Regions from separate parts of the Corynebacterium neomassiliense genome, predicted to be linked through region 1. Evidence: predicted binding sites of a transcription regulator. Region 1 holds the regulator's gene; each other region holds the start of a gene.
The links. Region 1 encodes LexA, which represses DNA repair genes until DNA is damaged. Its sites were predicted from a motif close to CGAACANNTGTTCG; they were not measured.
Positions count from the first base shown of each region.

Region 2: a site for LexA is predicted at 2,831-2,844, ahead of E0E18_RS11640 (HNH endonuclease signature motif containing protein). Genes of this name have one in related genera too.
Region 3: a site for LexA is predicted at 4,267-4,280, ahead of E0E18_RS00725 (SAV_6107 family HEPN domain-containing protein). Genes of this name have one in related genera too.
Region 4: a site for LexA is predicted at 2,469-2,482, ahead of E0E18_RS03595 (HNH endonuclease signature motif containing protein). Genes of this name have one in related genera too.

Region 1 covers NZ_LR131106.1:644,716-649,936, forward strand. The annotation lists gene hrpA (ATP-dependent RNA helicase HrpA) at 1-1,015, shown strand, start outside; gene nrdR (transcriptional regulator NrdR) at 1,089-1,628, opposite strand; gene lexA (transcriptional repressor LexA) at 2,680-3,453, shown strand; gene ptsP (phosphoenolpyruvate--protein phosphotransferase) at 3,508-5,221, opposite strand, start outside.
Region 2 covers NZ_LR131106.1:2,658,912-2,664,132, reverse strand. The annotation lists gene E0E18_RS11660 (pyruvate carboxylase) at 1-42, shown strand, start outside; gene E0E18_RS11655 (Lrp/AsnC family transcriptional regulator) at 84-512, opposite strand; gene E0E18_RS11650 (LysE family translocator) at 596-1,255, shown strand; gene purB (adenylosuccinate lyase) at 1,313-2,752, opposite strand; gene E0E18_RS11640 (HNH endonuclease signature motif containing protein) at 2,905-4,173, shown strand; gene E0E18_RS11635 (Fpg/Nei family DNA glycosylase) at 4,140-5,003, opposite strand; gene E0E18_RS11630 (YbjN domain-containing protein) at 4,996-5,221, opposite strand, start outside.
Region 3 covers NZ_LR131106.1:148,845-154,065, forward strand. The annotation lists gene E0E18_RS00705 (alpha-(1->6)-mannopyranosyltransferase A) at 1-1,214, opposite strand, end outside; gene E0E18_RS00710 (polyprenyl synthetase family protein) at 1,216-2,355, opposite strand; gene E0E18_RS00715 (methylenetetrahydrofolate reductase) at 2,523-3,578, shown strand; gene E0E18_RS00720 (GNAT family N-acetyltransferase) at 3,478-4,182, opposite strand; gene E0E18_RS00725 (SAV_6107 family HEPN domain-containing protein) at 4,403-4,855, shown strand; gene E0E18_RS00730 (DUF3040 domain-containing protein) at 5,065-5,221, shown strand, end outside.
Region 4 covers NZ_LR131106.1:820,854-826,074, reverse strand. The annotation lists gene efeO (iron uptake system protein EfeO) at 1-249, opposite strand, end outside; gene efeU (iron uptake transporter permease EfeU) at 246-1,049, opposite strand; gene E0E18_RS03600 (3-isopropylmalate dehydrogenase) at 1,335-2,396, shown strand; gene E0E18_RS03595 (HNH endonuclease signature motif containing protein) at 2,580-3,812, shown strand; gene E0E18_RS03590 (NADPH-dependent 2,4-dienoyl-CoA reductase) at 3,883-5,221, opposite strand, start outside.

The sequences.
Region 1 (5,221 bases):
CTCGATCGCTGCAGTCACCTCGAGACGGTCGGGTGCCCACGGTTCGGCTCCCGCGCCGTCGGACGCCGCGACACACCGGCGCGGGAAAGGTGCCGCCCGGGTCGGGGACGGCGGGAAACACAACGGCAGAGGGTCTGCAGGTGGCGGTGCCGGTGTGCTCGCCCATGAGAACCGGTGGAGTGCGGACGGGATCGGTACGGTGCCCGAAACCGTGGACTCGGTGGTTGACGGGCAGCCGGTGACCGCCTATCCCGCACTCGTCCTCACCGACGACGGGGTGGACCTCCGGGCGTTCCCCACCGCGAAAGCCGCTGCGGGGGCGCAGTTCTCGGCGGTCCTGGAGCTCATGTTGCGGGAGTGCAGGGTTCAGCCGAAGCAGATGGTGAAGGGGCTGCCTCTGCGTCAGCGCGTCGCGGTGGAGAACTACCCGTACGGTGGTCCGGAGGCTTTCGTCGAGGACTGCAGGGTTCTGGTGTGCCGGGACCTTCTCACGGAGTTCGGTCCGGTGATCCGTGATCCTGACCGGTGTGCCGGGGCGGTGGCGGCGGCACGGGACCGCGGTCCGGGTCTGGTGCGGCAGACTGTCGTGGCCGTGGCACCGGCTGCGCTGGCTGTGGCGGACATGACTTCGGAGCTGGACGGTTGGGAGGGGGATTCGATCGGGGACATGCGTTCCCAGCTCGAGTTTTTCCTGGGGCCGCACCGGATCGCGCGAAACGGTGTCGCCCGTCTCCGCCACGTGCCACGTTATGTCGAGGCGATGAAGGCACGCCTGTCGATGCTGGAGCATGATCCGGACAGGGAGGCTGACCTCGCCGACCAGATCAGGGAGTGCCAGGACGCCCTGAAAGCGACCCGGGACCGCCTGCCGGACGCCAGGGCCGCGTCACCGCAGATCAAGGATGTGGAGTGGCTGATCGAGGAGCTCCGGGTGGCGTTGTTCGCCCAGAATCTCGGGACCACCCGCACGGCAAGTGTCCAGCGGGTCCACAAGGCCCTGCAGAAGATCCGGTGACGTGGTGACCTTCTCCCCCCTGTGACGGCCGTGTCGGGGTCAGGGTGTTCGCCTCAGCGGAGCTTTCCGCCTGTCACCGGGGTCTGACGTCGGTGGCGGTCTCCGGCGCCCTGTCTTCATCTGCACTGCCGCTGCCGGATCTGCTGTCCGGGTGCCTGCCGGAGTCGCTGTGCTGGTCGCGGAGCATACGGATCTCGTTCTCGAAGTCCTCGGCGCTGCGAAAGGACTTGTAGACCGAGGCGAATCTCAGGTAGGCCACCTCGTCAAGCTTGCGCAGGGGGTCCAGAATCGCCAGGCCGATGTCGTTCGCCGCGACCTGGGATCCGTGGGTTGCCCGAATGGACTGCTCCACCTCATGTGCCAGCACCTTGAGGTCGTCCTCGGACACGGACAGTCCCTGGCACGCCCGCCCGACACCTCTGATGACTTTGTCACGGCTGAACTCCTCGGTGACGCCGTTGCGCTTGGTGACGAGAAGGACTGATCGTTCTATGGTGGTGAACCGGGTTCCGCACCGGGTGCATTCTCGTCGTCGGCGGATGGCTGACCCGGATTCCACGGTCCTCGAATCCAGGACTCGGGAACGCTGGGAACGGCAGGACGGGCAGAGCACTGGGTTGTTCTCCTGGACACTGGAGGAAACTGGCGGACCTGTCCGATCGTAGCGTGGTCCGTCTCCGACGCCCCAGTCCGTCAGCGCCCCTGCGGATTTGTGGAGCCGGACCCTGTTTCAGTGAACACGGCGTTCAGTCGGGAGGATTCCTGGGCGGGTACCGTTCTGACATGACCGGCCGAATCTGCCGGCACCGTGTCCGTGGCAGTGCCGTCCGTTGCCGTGAGCAGCGGGCTCAGACCGATGAGGAGCACCGATGTCAGCCCACCGAGGAGAACCATCCCGGGTGAGGTGAGAACAACCGACGCACGGCGCCGGATACGCCCCGCCAACCCCATGTCATCGAACGGATGTTCCCTACGGCACGTGACCGTCCCGCATGATTCCCCCGACCGACGACGCGGACCGGCGGCCACTCCGTGGCCCGCCGTGTTCGAACCCTCGATCCCGGCTACCGTGGACCATTCCGGACGCGTGACGACTCTGCGGCCGGGCTCTACAACGGCGGGCCTGGTGGTGATCAGTGGTGATGTCATGACTGGCTCTCCTCTCAACGACTGCTGTCCGGGTCTGTACCGCCCGGACTGTGGTGACAGTCGATCATCTCTACCGGACGACAGACGCCATTTTCTTCTCGAACATCGTACATGTGTTCGACTCCGTCCGGACAATCGGAAATCTAGCACAGATGTTCGACATCGTCCAGGTTCGGGGGCACCTTTTCGAACATGTTGGTAGGGAAACAGCAGTTGTTGCTGTAGGGTCGGTATGGTCAGTACCCGAAAGACCACGAGCTTCACGACCTTCACGAAGAGCACGAAGAGCACGAAGAGCACGGAAGGTACGGAGGGTTCCGAAGGTACGGAGACACGGCCGCAGGTACGGAGCCCGCGCGCGAAGCCCCGACGGTGTCACGACCGCGGGGTCGCGGCGGACGGCGTGGCGGTGGCGGTGAACTCACCGGGCCGGACGGGATCGACGGGACACTACGGTGCTCGGTCGGCGGGTGCGCCGGCCGGTACACACGATGCGAGCCAGGAGCGGAACAACGATGGCACAGACCAATCAGTCGGACGGGACCGCGGAGACCGGAGTCCGTCGGGGACGACCCCGGGGCTCCGTGACTGCCAGGGGGACAGACACCTCTGACGGCAGAGGCCGGGAGAAGCTCTCGGAGCGTCAGCGCCGGATCCTCGACGTCATCAAGGACGGCATCCAGTTCCGCGGCTATCCGCCCAGCATCCGGGAGATCTGCGACGCTGTCGGTCTGAACTCCACCTCATCCGTGTCCTACCATCTCAAGGAGCTTGAGAGGAAAGGCTATCTGCGCAGGGAGGGAAACAAGCCACGCGCGGTCGACATCCGCGGCCTCGGTCCGGTCGATTCATCGGCGAAGCCCGGGCCCAAGCCGGCTGCTCCTGTGCCCGGGAGCTTGTCCGAGGACATGCCTGAGCCGAGGTTCGTACCCGTGGTGGGCCAGATCGCTGCAGGCAGTCCGATTCTCGCCGAACAGCACGTGGAAGGCCATTTTCCCCTGCCCAGGGAGCTTGTCGGCAGCGGAGAGCTCTTCCTGCTGCAGGTCATCGGAGAATCCATGCAGGACGCCGGGATCCTCAACGGTGACTGGGTCGTCGTCCGCTCCCAGGCCACCGCGGAACTCGGTGACTTCGTCGCCGCGATGATCGACGGCGAAGCAACCGTCAAGGAGTTCCATCCGAGTGACGGGACCGTGTGGCTGCTGCCGCACAACCCGTACTTCGAGCCGATCCGGGGCGATGAGGCGCAGATCCTCGGACGCGTTGTGGCGGTACTCCGAAAGATCTGATTCCGGTGGCAGGCCGGAAAGTGCCCCGGCAGTGTCCCCGGGGCAGTCCCGGGTTCAGCGTCCGATGACGGCGGCCGCTGCTGTCCGCGCCTCCTCCGCGCCCTCTGCATTGAGTGCGGCAGCAGCCATGTTGCGGCAGGTCACGAAGTCAACCTCGCCCAGCTGCGCGCCCACCGCCGCCAGGGCAGGCGTGGCCGCTGACAGGGAGTTCACCCCCAGGCCGGTGAGAACGCACGCCAACAGAGGGTCCGCCGCCGCTTCGCCGCAGACCCCCACCGCCGTCCGGGTCACAGAACCCGCCCTGCACGTTGTGTGCACCAGGTGGAGCACCGCCGGCTGCCATGGGTCGGTGAGATAGGCCAGCGACGATGACAACCGGTCCGCAGCCATCGTGTACTGGGTCAGGTCATTCGTACCAATCGACACGAAGTCGAGGTAGGACATGATCTTCTCCGCCATCAACGCAGCCGCCGGAACCTCGATCATCGCGCCGGCGGTCAGTCCCCGTTCATGGCACAGCTGGGCAAACCACTTCGCCTCATAGACTGTCGCCACCATCGGCGCCATCACCCAGGTCTGCGCCGTGGAGGAGGTTCTCCCGGACAGCTCCAGACCCCTGGAGATGCCGTCCAGCTGTCTTTCCAGCAGCTGCGTGTTACCCCGGGCGATTCTCAGGCCGCGAACCCCGAGAGCAGGATTGTCCTCGTCCTCAGCGTTGACGAACGGTACCGGTTTGTCTGATCCGGCATCGAGGGTGCGAACTACCACCTTCCCCTCGGGGAAGGCACGGAACACTTCCGCGTACCTTTCAGCCTGCTGGTCGACGCTCGGTTCCGAGGTCTCGCTGAGGAAGCACAGTTCGGTGCGGAACAGCCCTATCCCCTCTGCCACCGACGCCGCGGCCTGCTCGGCGGTCACACCGTCCTGCACGTTGGCCAGCAACTGCACCCGCTGTCCGTCGGACGTCTGTGCGGGTCCGGTCCAGGACCGCACCTTCTCTGAGAAGCGCGCGGCCGCGTCAACCCTGGACCGTGCCTCCTCCGGGTCCACACCTGTCTCGACCGTCCCCTCCCCTCCGTCAACCACGACGGCGGTACCTTCCGTGACCGTCTGAAGGGCAGGTCCGGTGGCGACCACGCAGGGAATGTCCAGTTGCCGGGCGATGATGGCCGTGTGACTGGTGGCGCCACCCTTCTCGGTGACGACCGCGACAATCAGATCGGGATCGAGTGTGGCCGTGTCGGCGGGGGCGAGATCGTCCGCCAGCAGCACGTGCGGACTGTCGACCTGGGGGATCCCCGGCTCCGGCTCGCCCCTGAGTTCGGCGATGACCCGGTCCCTGACGTCGGCGAGGTCGGTCACCCGCTCCGCCATGACACCTCCCGCCTTGCGGAACATGACGATGAAGTCCTCGGTCGCCTGGCGGACCGCGTAGACCGCGGTCTGTCCCGCGGCAACCGACTTCTTCACTTTCCTCGCCCAGGCACGGTCACGGGCGATGGCGACGGTGGCCTCGAGAACCTGTCTGGCGTGACCGTCGACATTGTGAGACCGGGCCGCGAGACGGTCCGCGACGGTGTCGACCGCGGCTGTGAAGGCCTCGAACTCGGAGTCCCTCCGGTCCTCCGGGACAGTCTCGGTCGGCTCCGGAAGTTCAGGACGTTCCGTCACCCATGTCACGGGGGCGTAGACCACCCCCGGGACAACAGACCGGCCGCGGACAGTTCCCTGCCCGGACCCGTCCGGCCCGGTGGACGGGACCGGTGGC
Region 2 (5,221 bases), 2.0 Mb from region 1:
ACGAAAGTCGAGGGCGGTGACCTGCTCGTCGTCGTCGAGTGACGGACAGCGGAGTGACGGGCAGCGGAGTGACGGACCTGCCGTCAGAGCCTCTTCATGACCATGGTCGAGGTCAACCGCTCCACTCCGGGCAGCGTCCCCAGCACCGAGTCATAGAGTTCCTGGTAGCCGGTGAGGTCGCGGGTCAGGGTGCGCAGGATGTAGTCGGTTTCGCCGAAGACCCGCTCGGCGGAGACGACGGCGGGTTCGCGGGACACGGCGTCCTCGAAGGCGGCTACCGTGGCCTGATCGGTCCTGCCCATGGTGACGAAAACGAGCGCCTCAAAGGCCAGTCCGAGGGCGGCCCGGTCGATCTCGGCGTGGTAGCCCAGGATGACGCCGGTGCGCTCCAGTTCCTTCAGACGCCGGTGGCAGGAGGACACGCTGAGACGGACTGCGCCGGCGAGGTCGGTGACACTCATTCTCCCGTCATCCCGGAGCAGTGCAAGGATTTTCCTGTCGACGGCGTCCATGCGGAATATTATTGCACGGACAGGCGATGTCGGACGCAAAGTTCGAAACACATTCCCCTCATCCTGAAATAAGCTTGTGAGCTGTGGAAACAGCTCTCGTGCTCCAGTTCGCGCTCACGGCCGGCATCTTCGCCGTCATGCCCGGCGCCGACTGGGCCTACGCGATCACGGCCGGACTGCGCACCGGATCCGTGGTGCCCCCGGTCCTCGGACTCGCCGGCGGGTACATCGTCGAGGTCACCGTGATCGCCGTGGGTGTCGGAGCTGTCGTCAGCTCCCACCCTGACCTCCTCACCGTACTGACGGTGGTCGGGGCGACCTACATCGTCTGGCTCGGCGTGACCAACCTCCTCGAACTGCGCCGGGGCGTCCCCGCCCTGGTCTCTCCGGCCCCTGCCGCCGGCACAGGGACCGGCACAGGGACCGGCACAGGCGTGCCCTCCGACGGACTGCACCAGTTCATCCGCGGCATGGGCGTCAGCGGGATCAACCCCAAGGGGCTCATGCTCCTCCTCGCACTGCTGCCGCAGTTCCTGACCCCCGGAGGATGGCACTCCGGGGTACAGATGGCACTGCTCGGCGGGATATTCGTACTCGAGATTCTCGTGGTCTACTCCGGCGTCGCGGTACTGGCCCGCTCCCTGCTGCGCAGCCGGCCACGCCTGGCGACCGCAGTCACGGTATGCTCCGGAATCTTCCTCACCGGCTTCGGAACCTGGATGCTCCTCGACGCACTGTTGTGAGGTGGGGGCCGTCCCCGGCGTGGAAATCACACCCGGGGACGCCTGGGGCGGTGACGCCTAGAGGATCTCACCCGGAGTGTAGGCCGCCGCCTCCGGATACTTCGCGACCACGGCGTCCACCCGTGCCAGGACGCGGTCCACCTGGTTCTCCGCGGCACCGATGAACGCGTGACGGTCAGCCAGAGCCTCCCTGAGCTGCTGCTCGTCGAGCGGGAAACGCTCATCGGCGGCAAGCCGTTCAACGAGGTCCTGACCCCCACCGTTCTCACGCATGTTCAGTGCGACGGCAACCGCGTTCTCCTTGATGATCTCGTGGGCGGTCTCACGCCCCACCCCCGCACGCACCGCGGCCATGAGAATACGGGTCGTGGCGAGGAACGGCAGGTAACGCTCGAGCTCGCGGTCGATCATCGCCGGGAACACACCGAACTCGGACAGGACGGTGAGGAAAGTCTCGCACTGGCCGTCGAAGGTGAAGAAGGCGTCCGGCAGGGCGACCCGCCGCACCACCGAGCAGAAGACGTCACCCTCGTTCCACTGCGAACCTGCCAGGTCAGACACCATCGTCATATATCCGCGCAGGATGATCTGCATGCCCCCGACACGTTCACAGGACCTTGCGTTCATCTTGTGCGGCATGGCCGATGACCCGACCTGCCCCTCCTTGAACCCTTCGGTCACGGTCTCGTTGCCCGCCATCAGCCGGATGGTCATCGACAGGGAAGACATCGCGGCACCGGTCTCGACGAGAGCTGACAGGGCGTCGAAGTCGAGGGAACGGGGGTACACCTGCCCGACGGAGTCGAAGATGCGGGTGAATCCGAGCTCGTCGGCGATCCTGCGTTCGAATGCCTCCAGCTTCCCGACATCTCCGCCGAGCAGGTCGAGCATGTCCTGACTGGTGCCCATCGGGCCCTTGACTCCGCGCAGCGGGTAACGGTCCAGCAGGTTCTCGATCCGCTCGATGCCGATCATCAGTTCATCGGCGGCTGAGGCGAACCGCTTGCCGAGGGTGGTCGCCTGTGCTGCGACGTTGTGGGAGCGGCCAGCCATGACGAGGGTCCTGTAGCGGGCGGCCCGCTCGCCGATGCGGGCGAGGACGGCGACGGCCTTGTCGCGGGCGATCTCCAGGGAGCGGCGGATCTGCAGCTGCTCAACGTTCTCGGTGAGGTCCCGGCTGGTCATCCCCTTGTGGATGTCCTCGTGGCCGGCGAGGGCGTTGAACTCCTCGATGCGGGCCTTGACGTCATGCCGGGTGACCTTCTCGCGCTCGGCGATGGAGACGGTGTCAATGTCGTCGATGACCCGTTCATAGTCTTCGATGACGCCGTCGGCGATGTCCACCCCCATCTCCTTCTGGGCCTTCATCACGGCGATCCACAGGCGGCGCTCAGCGAGGATCTTGTCCTCCGGGCTCCAGATTCGGGTCAGCTCCGGGGAAGCGTAACGGTCGGCCAGGACGTTGGAGATCTTCTTCTTGTCAGCCACGGCGTCCAGTATCCCACACCGCCCTCCCCTCGCCGGCCCGGTGCCTTCCCCTGCGCCTGTGGCAGGGATCCACGGGCACCCCACATTAGAACACCTGTTTCATTACATCAGAATTTCCTGTACAGTTCACCCCAGTGAACCACCGGGGGAAGGACGCCACCATGACCACCGCAGTACAGTCACCGCACATAGGCGGTGCCGAAGTCGCCAGACACGTCCGTGACAACATCATTCCACTGGCCAACCTGGGGGACATGCTCACCGTCGTCGGGCTGCTCGCCACCCCTGTGGAAGCCCGTATCTCCACCGCCCTGGCATGGCGCGGCCGTACCCGGGCAGATGCGGTCCGGTTCGGTCACGCAACAGACGTCGCCGAACGTATGCCCGAACTGTTCACCCTCGCCCAGGAATCCGGACGGCTGGCGGTGGACCATCTCGATCTTGTCTGGTCCAGGATCAACCGCCACATGTCTACTGTCCCCGTCAGTCTGACGGAGGAGACCCGTACAGGACTCGACCATGTCGTCGAGCCTGCGGTGGTCTCCTGGTTGTCGGAGAACGGCGAGGGAACCTGCACCGTCAACCTCGCGGATCTGCGGGATCTCATCGATGCGGTCCTCCTGGACAAGGCCCCCGGACTCTACGCCGAGACCGCCAGAGCCGAGAGAGATTCGGCGACACTGCACCGTCGGGGCAGGGTACTCTCACTTCACTGCGGCAACGAGCTGACCGCCGCCGGCATCGACAGGGCACTCACGGACAAGGCGAAGCAGATGATCGCCGGCCTGCGGCACAGTCGTGACGAGGCCGACGACCCAGGGGCTCTTCCCCCGCTCCCGACCAGAAACGAGATCAAGGCCCAGATCCTGATGGGCATGCTCGGTGACGACCCGGAGACGTTGACCGTACGGATCAATCTCTTCCGGGCCACCGTCGACGACGTCCACGGCACCGGTGCCGCCTACTCCCCCGAAGTCGGCTGGCTCGACGTGGAGGCGGCAGAACGTCTCGAAGATCTCGCACGCACCTCCCCGAACGGGACGGTTCAGGTCCTCCCCACCCGGCGCGTCGAACTTCCCTCCACGGAGGCCTACCGGTGGCCGGTGCTGGTGCAGATGGCCGCGGAATCCCGTGACGGTCACTGCAGGTTCCCCGGATGCACCGTTCCCGCGGTCCGATGCGAGAAAGACCACATCGAGAACTCACCCCACACCGATCCCACGTCCAACGGGGCAACTGAGCTGGAGAACGTCCAGAACCTCTGTCCCGAACACCACAGAGTCAAAACCACCCGGTTGTGGACGTGCAACTCCCCCGACGGCGGTCACACAGTCTGTTGGACGGGGCCGAACGGGGAGGAGCACACCACCTACGCTGCAGGCCCCCTGTCACACTTCTACCGTGACGATCCCGACGGACCGGTCGACTGAACAGGCTGACAGTCCGGGCACCAGTAGATCTTCCGCCCGGACAGCACACCGGTCTGCACCGGCGTGCCACACACCAGACAGGGCTGACCGGCGCGCCTGTACACATACACTTCGCCGCCGTGGTCATCCCTGCGCGGAGCCCTGCCCATCGCCTCCGGTGTGTGCCGGGGCCGGACCGTGTCGATACGACCGGTACGCTCACCGGCCTCCATGAGCAGGACCAGATCATCCCAGACAGCGGTCAACTCCCCGGACCGCAGCTCGCTGCCCCGGCGCTGCGGACAGATACCCTGCCGGAACAGCACCTCCGTCCGGTAGATGCTGCCCACCCCGGCAAATAGACCCTGGTCCATCAACAGTGCGCCGACCGGTCTCGACGAGCACAGGGTCCGCCGCACCGTCGACTCCAGTTTCCCCCGGTTGAGTACGCCGACCCCCGCCGAACCGTTGACCGGCAGCAACGGGTCAGCTCCCAGTTTCGCGATCACGGCGTCCTCTTCCTCCGGAACCACCAGGGCACAGCTCTGCGGCCCACGGAGGTCGGCGACCTCGTGCCCGTCACTGATCCGCAACCGCACCTGACCATGGGGAGGCGCTGCAGGCCCGAAGCCCATGGTGCCGATCAGTCCGAGATGGATGTGCACCGTCCCCGCGGAGAAATGCACGAACAGATGCTTTCCCCAGGCCGTGGCGTCAGACAGGACTGAACCATCGATCAACGCCGCCTCCGTGGCAAAACGCCCCTGCGGCGAGCTCACGGACACCACCCGACCACCGAAAGTCCTGACCAGTGCTGCGGCGAGCCGGTGGACCACGTGCCCTTCAGGCATCAGCTTCACCGGAGATCTCGGCCGCCATCAACCGCAGCATCTCACCGACAGCCCGACGGTCGCGGGAGACAGCGTCATCCAGTTGGGCGTCCGACAACCCGGAACCCACCGGACGGTGCACCGCACAGGTGAGAGTTCCCCGGTCGAAGACCGCGACGACCCCTCCTGGCAGCGTGTTCACCCGGTTGCACAAAGCTCTCAGCCACTCCTCCACGTCG
Region 3 (5,221 bases), 500 kb from region 1:
GCCCAGGAAACGACCAGCAGGATCACCATGACGACCAGGGACACCGGTCGGACGACGCCGATGATGTCGTTGAAGAAGATGTTGTCGTCGATCATCCCGACAGGTCGGACCAGCACTGAAGCGATGAGTGACGGCACCGCCAGCGGATTGACGACTTTCGTGTTGCCGCTGATCTCTGAGATCCATCCCCAGCTCTGACCGCTTGCCACGGTCACGACCGCCACCGTCGCTGTCGCAACTCCGACTGAGAGCACACCGCCGCCGACGAGCGCGCCCGCCCGCCGCCCTGTGGCGTGTCTGATGTCCGCGAGGACCTGCCGCATGCTTCGCCGACATGCCGGGTCCTCACCCAGCGGACCGGCCGCCCGGGCGACGAATATCCACACCAGGAACGGAAGCGCGACGGCGGCGGTCGCCTTCAGTGAGATTCCCGCCCCGAGGAGTACCGAACCGAGCAGGACGCCGCGGACCGGCGAAAGCCGCACCGCAGCCAGCAGGCCGGCACACACCAGCAGCATCATGGTGACTTCGTTGTGCATGCCGCCGACCATGTGGAACACCGACAGCGGGTTGGCCACCCCCAGCCACACCGCTGTCTCCGGGTCGGCGCCGAGGGCCCCGGCCAGGCGGGAGACCGCCCAGACCAGTCCTGCGAAGCAGACGATGGAGAACAACTTGTAGACCACCACACCGGCGGTGATGTTCTCGCCGGTCAACCGGACCACGGTTTCGCCGATCCACATGTGCAGCGGGCCGTAGGGGGTGGTGGTGTTTCTCCAGTCGGGACTGACCTCGAAGAAGATACGCCCGGGTACGGCAGAGGCTCCGACCTCGTAGGGGTCGAAACCGTCCCTGCCCAGCGTGCCCTGCATGAGGTAGGAGTACACGTCCCTGCTCATCAACGGACCGGCGAAGACGAAAGGCGCAATCCAGGCGATGAGGGTTCCTCTGCCGAGCCGCTCGCCGTGGCGGAGGATCCTGCCCCCGATGACAGCCCAGGAGGCGATGTAGGCCAGGACACCGAGCCACATCACCACGACCAGAATGCCGGCGGCGTGGCCGAACCCGAGGTTCGTCAGACCGATCTCCTGGAGCAGACCGCCCCTGGTGCGGGTGGCACCGACGGCGTGGGAGGTGACGGCCATCACTGTCGCGCCCAGGGCTCCGAGCAGCACCGCCCGGCCCCGGGGAAGGTCGCGCAGACCTGGGGCCACCTCAGCTCCTCCGCTCGGTGAGCTGTTCGGCGAGAGCCACGAGCTCGTCGACGAACGGGGACGCGAGGTGACAGGACCGTAAAGTGTCCACGGCGTCCGAGGTCAGTTCCCGTACCCGGGCGGAGTTCTGCTCCGCGGCACCGGAGTCGACGATGATCTGCCGGAGTTCGTCGATTTCGGCGTCCGTCCCGACCGCACCGATTCCGGTGCGCAACCGGGATGCCGCGGCCGGGTCGGACCGGTCCGCACGGTCGAGGGCGCACATGAGAAGCCAGGTGCGCTTTCCGGAGCGGAGGTCGTCCCCGGACTCCTTGCCTGTGACCGCGGGATCCCCGAACACTCCGAGGTGGTCGTCCTCGAGCTGGAAGGCGACTCCGATCTCGCGTCCCACCTTGCGCAGCAGTGACACTGTCCGGGCGTCGGCGTCCCCCAGTGCGGCTCCCAGGTGCAGGGGCCGCTCCACCGTGTAGGCGGCGGTCTTGTAGACGTCGACCTTCAGTGCCGCGCCGGGATCCTCGGAACCGCTGTTCTCCAGTGCGATGTCGAGCATCTGCCCTGCGATGACCTCGGTGCGCATCCTCCGCCAGGGCTGGCGGGCACGGGTGAGTGCGGCGGCGTCGACACCTGAATCCGCGAACATGTCGTCGGCCCAGGAGAACGAGAGGTCCCCGACGAGAATGGCCTGGCTCTCCCCGTACCGCGCAGGGTCCCCTGTCCACCCCTGTTCACAGTGCAGCGCACTGAAGCGCCGGTGTGTCGTCGGCCTGCCGCGCCGGGTGTCCGACTGGTCGATGATGTCGTCGTGGATCAGTGCACAGGCCTGGATGAACTCGAGCGACGACACAGCGCGGAGCACGTCGCCGGGGCCGGTCGGTGCGGTCAGCGAGCCGCCGCCGCCCTCCAGTGCGGCCCGCAGCCCCGCCCAGGCGAACACCGGTCGGAGCCGCTTTCCTCCGCCGGTGACGAAGAGCTCGAGTGCTCCCACGGCATCGGCGACCACCGGATCGATGTCGTCGTAGTCGGCGTGCCGGGCACGGAAGAACGCGGCCAGTTCGGTGTCGACGGCGGCGGGGACATCCGTCAGCGGACTGTGGGCGGACCAGGTGCCCGTCATCTTCCGGCGGGCGGTTTCTGGGGTCATCGCGGTGCATCCTCCGGTGTCACTGGTCGGGCGGCAGGCACCGGACCGGAACGTACGTGGACCGTAGCCGTGGCACGGCTACGGGGCCCATGTGGACTCCTCCATACTAGGGGGTGGACGTCGACCCCCGGCCAGACACCCCGGGGCGTCTTCTATGATCAGGGACCATGCACTCTGACCCGTCCCCAGAATCGCCCACCGGCCAGGCTCCGGAGTCCGTGCCTGCGCCCGGCCTCCCCGGTGCCCCGGGTGTCCCCGGTGGGCACAGCCTTCAGGTGGCCGTGTCCGACACCCTCAAGCGCGGTACGCCGGGCAGGGTCCCGTTCTCGGTCGAGTTCATGCCGCCGCGTGACGATGCGGCAGAGGCCCGTCTGTGGTCGGCGGCCGAAGCTTTCCACGATCTCGGTGCGAGCTTCGTCTCCGTCACCTACGGGGCAGGTGGGAGCAGCCGACAACGTACCGAGCGCGTCGCGGGCAAGCTGGCGAGAAAGCCACTGACGACCCTGCTGCACATGACTCTCGTCGGCCACACCGGTGAGGAGATCAGGGCGATCCTCCGCGAGTTCGCCTCACTCGGTCTGACCAACCTGCTCGCGCTGAGAGGAGATCCTCCCGGGGATCCTCTCGGGGAGTGGCAGGGCATCGAGGGAGGTCTGGTCCACGCGATAGACCTGATCAGACTGATAAGGTCACTTCCCGAATGTGCGGACTTCGACATCGGGATCGCCTCGTTCCCGGAGGGGCACTACCGTGCGGCGAGTCTCGAGGATGACACCCGACACACCGTCGAGAAGCTCCGCGCCGGGGCCAGCTATTCCATCACCCAGATGTTCTTCAATGTCGAGCACTACCTGCGTCTGCGGGACAGACTGGCAGCCTTCGACCCGGTAGACGGGGCGAAGCCGGTGATTCCGGGGCTCATGCCGATCACCTCGCTGAGGTCGGTGAGGCGCCAGGTAGAGCTGTCCGGGTGTGAACTGCCCCGGGAAATGGAGGATCTGTTCACCAGGGTTGCCGCCGGTGACGAGCGGAAGAACGCGGCGGCCATCCGCAAGGTCGGAATCGAGGTCACGACGAGGATGGCCGAGCGTCTTATCGCTGAAGGGGCGCCGGATCTCCACTTCATGACCATGAACAATGTTCGTGCGACACAGGAGGTGCTCCACAATCTGGGGATGGCGCCGGCCTACGGGCCGGGTCTGGGGCAGGACGCCGTGCGCTGATCAGCTGCTCCGGCGCAATCACGGGGGAGGGGGTGCCGGTCCGACGGTCCCGGGCGAGAATACCGAAGGGCCGGGGGTCGGAGGTGAAGTGGAATCCGCGCAGTAGGTCCCGGAAGCCCAGACTGCGGTAGAGGGACCATGCGGCGTTGGTCCCGTCGTCGACTTCGGGGGTCGACAGCAGTGATGTACCGCACCGGAGCCGGGAGAGCAGATCGTCCATGAGCAGATGTCCGATTCCGTGACCCTGGTGGCCGGGCAGGACGTGGACCTCCGATATTTCGTCGTAGTCGCTGAGTATGTCGGTGGCGTCCTGTGGGGAGAGGCCGGCGCTGCGGAGGCCACGGTGAACCTCCCGGTACCACCAGGATCCGGGCGGTCCCGGAAAACCGTAAGCGACGCCGACGAGCTTCTGGTCCGGAGCTGAGGGATCCGGTGACTGCGCCGTCGCGTGCTCGACGGCGACCGATGCGGTGAATCCGGGGTTGGTGGAGTTGGCGGCCCAGAGGTTTCGGCGCTGGCCGAAGGTCGCCGGACCATATCCCATCGCCAGCAGGTGCAGGCGTACCAGCTCGTCCACCCGCTGCAGGTAGGTGCGGGTGGGCATCGCGCAGACACTCACGGTGGTGTCCGGGGTTACGGGGCAGGTCACGCCTCCATCGTGTCAGATACTGCCCGAGCCCCACAAATACGAACATATGGTCTATTATGGTGGAAGATGCGGTTCCTGCGTCCGGGGCGGCCGTAATGTCCCGGGCCAGGAAGAGCGTCACGGTGATGCTTCCGGTGGCCGGGCGGCCACCGGCCAGATCGGTCGAAGGAGGCGGATGATGGCAGGGCAGAAGGGGATGACCGCAGGGGAGGGCCGGGTCACCCGGCTCCGGCGGAGGACATCGGCGTTCCGGGCGTCGGCGGAAGCCTATGTGATCGAGGCTGAACGGCTGCTGGAGCGTAGTCGCGCGGAGGTCACCCCGGCAGAAAGGGTGACGTGGGCCTACCGGGCCGCACTACGGGCGGCGGGTGCGGTGATCGAAGCTTCTCCGGGGCAGGGTCGTCGACGTCGGGTGTCCGGAAGTGCATGGTCCCGGTTGCGGACCGTGGATCCGGATCTGGTGACCTGGGTGGACCGGTTCGAAGTCTATGCGCGCTTCGTGTCCAGGGTGGAGATGGGACTGGAACAGGGGCTGCGTGGAACTGACGCCGACCGCATGTACGACGAGGTCTGCCGGTTTGTCGACATGGTCAGGCAGCGTGTGGGATACCTGCCGGATGTGGCCTGACACGGGAACCGGAGGGTCGGGCCGCCGGAAATAGGGGACTGGGAGGATTCTACTGGTGGAGGCATGTCCTGGGGTAGACTCGTGGACAAGTACCACTGGTCCGGAGGATGACAGGTCGGGAACTTTTTCCGCCCCTCGGACGTTGGATCAGGTGACCCGCCAAACCCGCGGCCGAACAGGCGGCCCGAGAAGAACAGGGGAGGACAACTGTGGCACTGTCAGAGCAGGAACAGCGCATGCTGGATGAGATCGAGCAGGCGCTGATCGCCGATGATCCGGCGTTCGCGGAACGGAACCGCGCCGTAGCTTCCGGTGGAGTTTCCGTGGGTATCCGGTCTGTTGCGGTGTTTCTGCTCGGCCTCTGCA
Region 4 (5,221 bases), 180 kb from region 1:
CTCGCCGACGACGCGGTCACCGGAGGTGTAGACGTAGAACTCGGTGATCTTCCTGCCGTTGTTGGTGACCTCGAAACTGTTGTTTCCGGTGGTCGCGTCGTAGGAGTCGACGTCGCAGGAGTCGTCGGTGGCGGTGACGGTGAACGCCGGGGCGTCATCGTCCTTCTCCGTGCAGGAGGCCACGGCCAGGGGGAGGGCCAGCACGACCGGGGTGACCACGGCTGCGCGGGTGACACGGGAGAACATCATTTCTTGTCCTTTACGGGGCGGAAGTAGGTGGGAACGGTGATGAGGAGGAACAGTGCCCATGCGGTGAACGCGAGCACGGTCGGCGCTGCGACGATGTTGAACATTCCCTCGAGAAGGGTGGCGTACCAGGTACCGGGCACGAGGACGCCGGAGATGTCGAAGGCGTAGTCGGTCAGTCCGGGAAGCACATTGGCCTCCTGGAGGTCGGTGATCCCGTAGCGGAGGATGCCTGCGGCCACGAGGATGAGGAGGGCCCCGGTGACCCGGAAGAAGATCCTCAGGTTGACGTTGACTGCTCCGATGTACACGGCCACACCGATGGCGACGGAAGCCGCGACCCCGGTGACGAGCCCTGCGAAGGGGACGCCGAGGGCACGGCTGAAGGAGTCGAAGACCAGGAGGGCTGTTTCGATGCCTTCCCTGGCGACGGCGATGAAGGCCACCGTCGCGACTGCGAGGGGGCCTGTGGACACGGCGTGCCCCATCTTCCCCTCGAGTTCGGCGGTCATGTTCCTGTCGGCGCCCTTCATCCAGAGCAGCATCCACACGACCAGCGCCACGGTGACCAGTGAGGCGATACCTCCGATGAGTTCCTGACCGGTGGTGGTGAGTGTTCTGGTGCCGAAGTGGATGACGAGGAAGACTCCCACGGTGACCAGGAGTGCGGCGAGGACACCTCCCCAGAGCCAGGGGTAGGAACGACGTTGGTCCGTCTTCCGGAGGTATGCGGCGAGGATGATGACCACCATGGTGGCCTCGAGTCCCTCGCGGAGCCCGATGAGGGCGTTGGTGTAGAACACGGACGCTGCTTTCTGACACGGTGTGCTGACTGTTGACCGGTCGGGCGCGGCCGGTGCCCGGCCACTTACCAGAGGTGAGCCTCACCGAAGTGTCCGGGGAGAATGGATGTTAGTCCCCGACGGTGCCGGACCACACAAGATCGACGTATGTGTATACCCCTTCATGCACCCCCGGGGTAGGTCTGCGGGGGTGGATGATGTCCGCAGGGCGAGAGCCGGGCACATGGTAGTCTGACTGGAGATTTCCAACTATGTGAGACGCGATAACGCGAAAGGGTCCACAGAATGAAACTTGCGGTTATTGCCGGAGACGGTATCGGAACCGAGGTCACCGCCGAAGCACTGAAAGTCCTGCGCTCGGTGACATCGGCGACCGGCGGCGGGGCCGTCGACACCACCGACTACGACCTCGGGGCACGGCGCTACCTGCGCAACGGGGAGCTCCTCACCGACGCCGACCTCGAGTCCCTGCGCGACCATGACGCGATCCTCCTCGGCGCCGTCGGCGATCCCAGGTCGGTCCCCGCCGGCGTTCTCGAACGGGGTCTGCTGCTGCCGCTGCGGTTCCGGCTGGGCCACGCCGTGAACCTGCGCCCGGCGAAACTCTTCCCCGGGGCGTCCTCACCTCTGGCGGAACCCGGGGACATCGACTTCGTGGTGGTCCGTGAAGGGACGGAGGGGCTCTACTGCGGTAACGGCGGTACCCTGCGCGAGGGGACCGACCACGAAGTCGCCAGTGAGGTCAGTCAGAACACGTGGTACGGGGTCGAACGGGTCGTCCGGGACGCCTTCTCCCGGGCACGGGCACGGTCCCGCAGGCTGACCCTCGTCCACAAGACCAATGTGCTGGTCAACGCCGGCGGCCTGTGGTCTCGGGCCGTGGAGACCGTCGGCGGTGAATACCCGGACGTGGAGGTTGACTACTGTCACATCGACGCGGCGACCATCTACATGGTCACGGATCCGGGCCGTTTCGACGTGATCGTCACCGACAACCTGTTCGGCGACATCCTCACCGACCTGGCCGGGGCCGTCACCGGTGGAATCGGTCTGGCGGCGTCCGGCAACATCGACCCGTCCCGGAAGAATCCCTCGATGTTCGAGCCGGTCCACGGCTCCGCGCCGGACATCGCCGGCAAGGGCATCGCCGACCCGTGTGCGGCGATCCTGTCCACGGCACTGCTGCTGCGGCATCTCGCGGGCAACGAGGGGGAGGACGCCACCCTGCGTAACCTTCAGGCCGAGAAGATCGAGGCTGCAGTGCTCGCTGAAGTTGCGGGACGGGACGGATCCCAGATCCGTACTGCCGAGGTCGGTGACCGGATCGCCGCTGCGGTGGGAGTGTAGGCGCGGGGGGAGGGGCGGTTGGCGGTGCGGGACTGTGGGGCCCGGCCGGCTGGCCCGGTCGGCTGGCGGAGTCAAACATATGTTTGACTCCGTGGATTGGTTCGGGTAGTATTGCTAACGTACATACCAGGAAGTTGGGGAGCCGGCAGGGGGCCGGGCGAGATTGGACGGGGGGGGGCGAAGATGGATGCTCTGTATCCGGAATCCGTTGTGGGGGTGGAGAATCCGGCCCGGCAGCTCGTGACTGACCTGAACAGGCGGGAGCTTTCACTCGTGTCATGGTTGGTGACGGTGGTGCCGGAGCTGCGGGCCTCGAGCGTGCTGGCGGCACGCGGACGGTCCCGGTCGGAGGCCTACCGTTACGTCCACGGGGCGGGAATCGCCGAACGTATGCCGGCACTGTTTGAACTTCTGTTCGATGACGGAAGAATCACTGTGGATCACCTGGACACGGTGTGGCTGAGAATCAACAGGCACCTGGTGGGGCTCAAGACCCGTGTGGCCGAATCGGTCCGCCCGTTGATTGACGCGGCAGTCTCTGAGGCTCTCTCGGACTGGATCAGAGAGGGCGGACCCGCCACTCTGGAGGCATTCTCCCAGGTGACGGATGAGACTCTGGCGGCAGTCGCAGGGAACATCGTGTCCGCCACGGAACAGCGTGAACAGGACACACAACGGCTGTACCGGCGGGAGAACCGGTTGATCCTCGACTGCGGATCTGCCGTGACGGCAGACGCCGTCTGGTCCACGGTGGGGGACCGTGCCCTGGACCTGCTGAGGGAAGCCCGTCGGGCGGAACACGACGGCACTGAGGAGGCCCTGTGCTCCGATGAGAATGCCGCGTTCTCCGGACTCCCCTCGATGGCCCAGTGCAGGGCGAGGGTCCTGCTCGACCTTCTGGGTGACACTCCGGCCACCATGAAGATCACGGTGAACTTCTACCGCCCGACACTCGACGGCAGACACGGTGTCGGAGGTGCGTTCATTCCCGGAGTCGGATATGTCTCCGACCTCACCGCCAGCGCACTTGAAGGTGTGGCGACCCTGGTTCGCGAACTCCCGTCCCGGAAGGAGATCAATCACCGGCAGGCGCGTGGGTACACCTTCACCACGCTCCAGAAAGCGACAGTGCAAGGCAGGGACGGACACTGCAGGTTCCCCCACTGCGCCGTGCCGGCCGGCAGATGCGAACACGACCACATCATCAGCTCCCCGCACACCACCCCGGAATCTGACGGTCCGACCTCCGTCTCAAACTGCATGCTGTTGTGCCGCACCCACCACGCCCTGAAAACCGCAGGACTGTGGTCAGCGTCAACTCCGGACGACGGAGTGACGGTGGACCGGACAGGACCCGACGGCTACACCGACTCCACCGAAGCCGACGGGCCCCTGGCGCCCCTGCGTTCCAGTTAGCCGGTCCTCGCACCCCGGTGGTCATCCGACCCACCGGGACGCCGGCACGCCCGGAAACAGGGCGACAGCGTCACGCGATACGTGCCGCGGCCTCCGTGCCCTGACGGATCGCACGTTTGGCGTCCAACTCTGCGGCAAGGTCCGCGCCACCGACGATGTCGAAGGTGACTCCCGCGGCAGCCAGCGGCTCCGCCAGATCATTGACGGACTCCTGTCCGGTGCACAGGACGATGTTGTCGACGGCGAGGACACGACGACCCGTGAGCACCTTCGACACCACCCTTCCTTTCCTGTCCTTCTTCTCCTCGTAAAAGGCCAGGTGCAGTCCGTCGTCGTCGATCCTCTCGTAGGTCGCCCCGCTGATCTGCTCGACCTTCTTCGCCTTCACCGCGGCGCGGTGGACCCAGCCGGTGGTCTTCCCCAGCGTCCTTCCCTGACGGGTCGGCTTACGCTGCACCATGTACACCTCGCGCAGGGGAGCCTCCGGCCGCGGGGTCGTCAGGAAGCCCGGGGTGTCCAGATCCTCGGTGACCCCCCACTCCTGCTCCCACTCCTTGAGGTGCAGGGAAGGGGAATCCGGGCCCGAGGGAGTGGTGAGAAACTCCGAGACATCGAAGCCGATCCCCCCGGCACCGAGCACCGCCACCCGGTGACCTATCTCCCTCTCACCACGCACAGCCTGCGCGTACGTCATCACCATCGGATGATCCGCCCCCTCGATCCGTGGGACACGCGGGGTCACCCCGGTAGCCAGGATCACATGGTCGAAGTTCTCCTCCGTCAACTCCTGGGCCGAAACCCTCGTGCCCAGCCTCACATCCACCCCGAGTACCGCCAACCGGGTACGGAAATACCGGATGGACTCGTGGAACTCCTCCTTCCCCGGAATACGGGCAGCAATAGCGAACTGCCCGCCCACATGGTCCCGTGCCTCGAAAAGCGTGACCCGGTGTCCTTTCTCCGCCGCGGACACCGCCGCAGACAGACCCGCAGGCCCGGCACCGACCACCGCGATCCTCTTCGCGGAACGGGTCGGGGAGAGCACAAGAGTCGTCTCCCGCCCCGCCCGCGGATTGACCAGACAGGAAACTCTCTTACCGACGAAAATGTGGTCGAGGCAGGCCTGGTTGCAGCCGATACACGTGTTGATCTCCCCAGGACGTCCCTGTGCCGCTTTCTCCATGAAACGAGGGTCGGCGAGGAACGGGCGTGCCATGGAGACCGCGTCCACCCGGTGGTCGGTGAGGACCTGCTCGGCAACCTCAGGCGTGTTGATCCGGTTCGACGCGATGAGCGGGATCGAAACCTCGTCACGCAGTCTCTCCGTGAATTTCACGAAAGCGGCGCGCGGAACCGAAGTGACAATCGTCGGGACCTTCGCCTCATGCCAGCCGATGTCGGTGTTCACG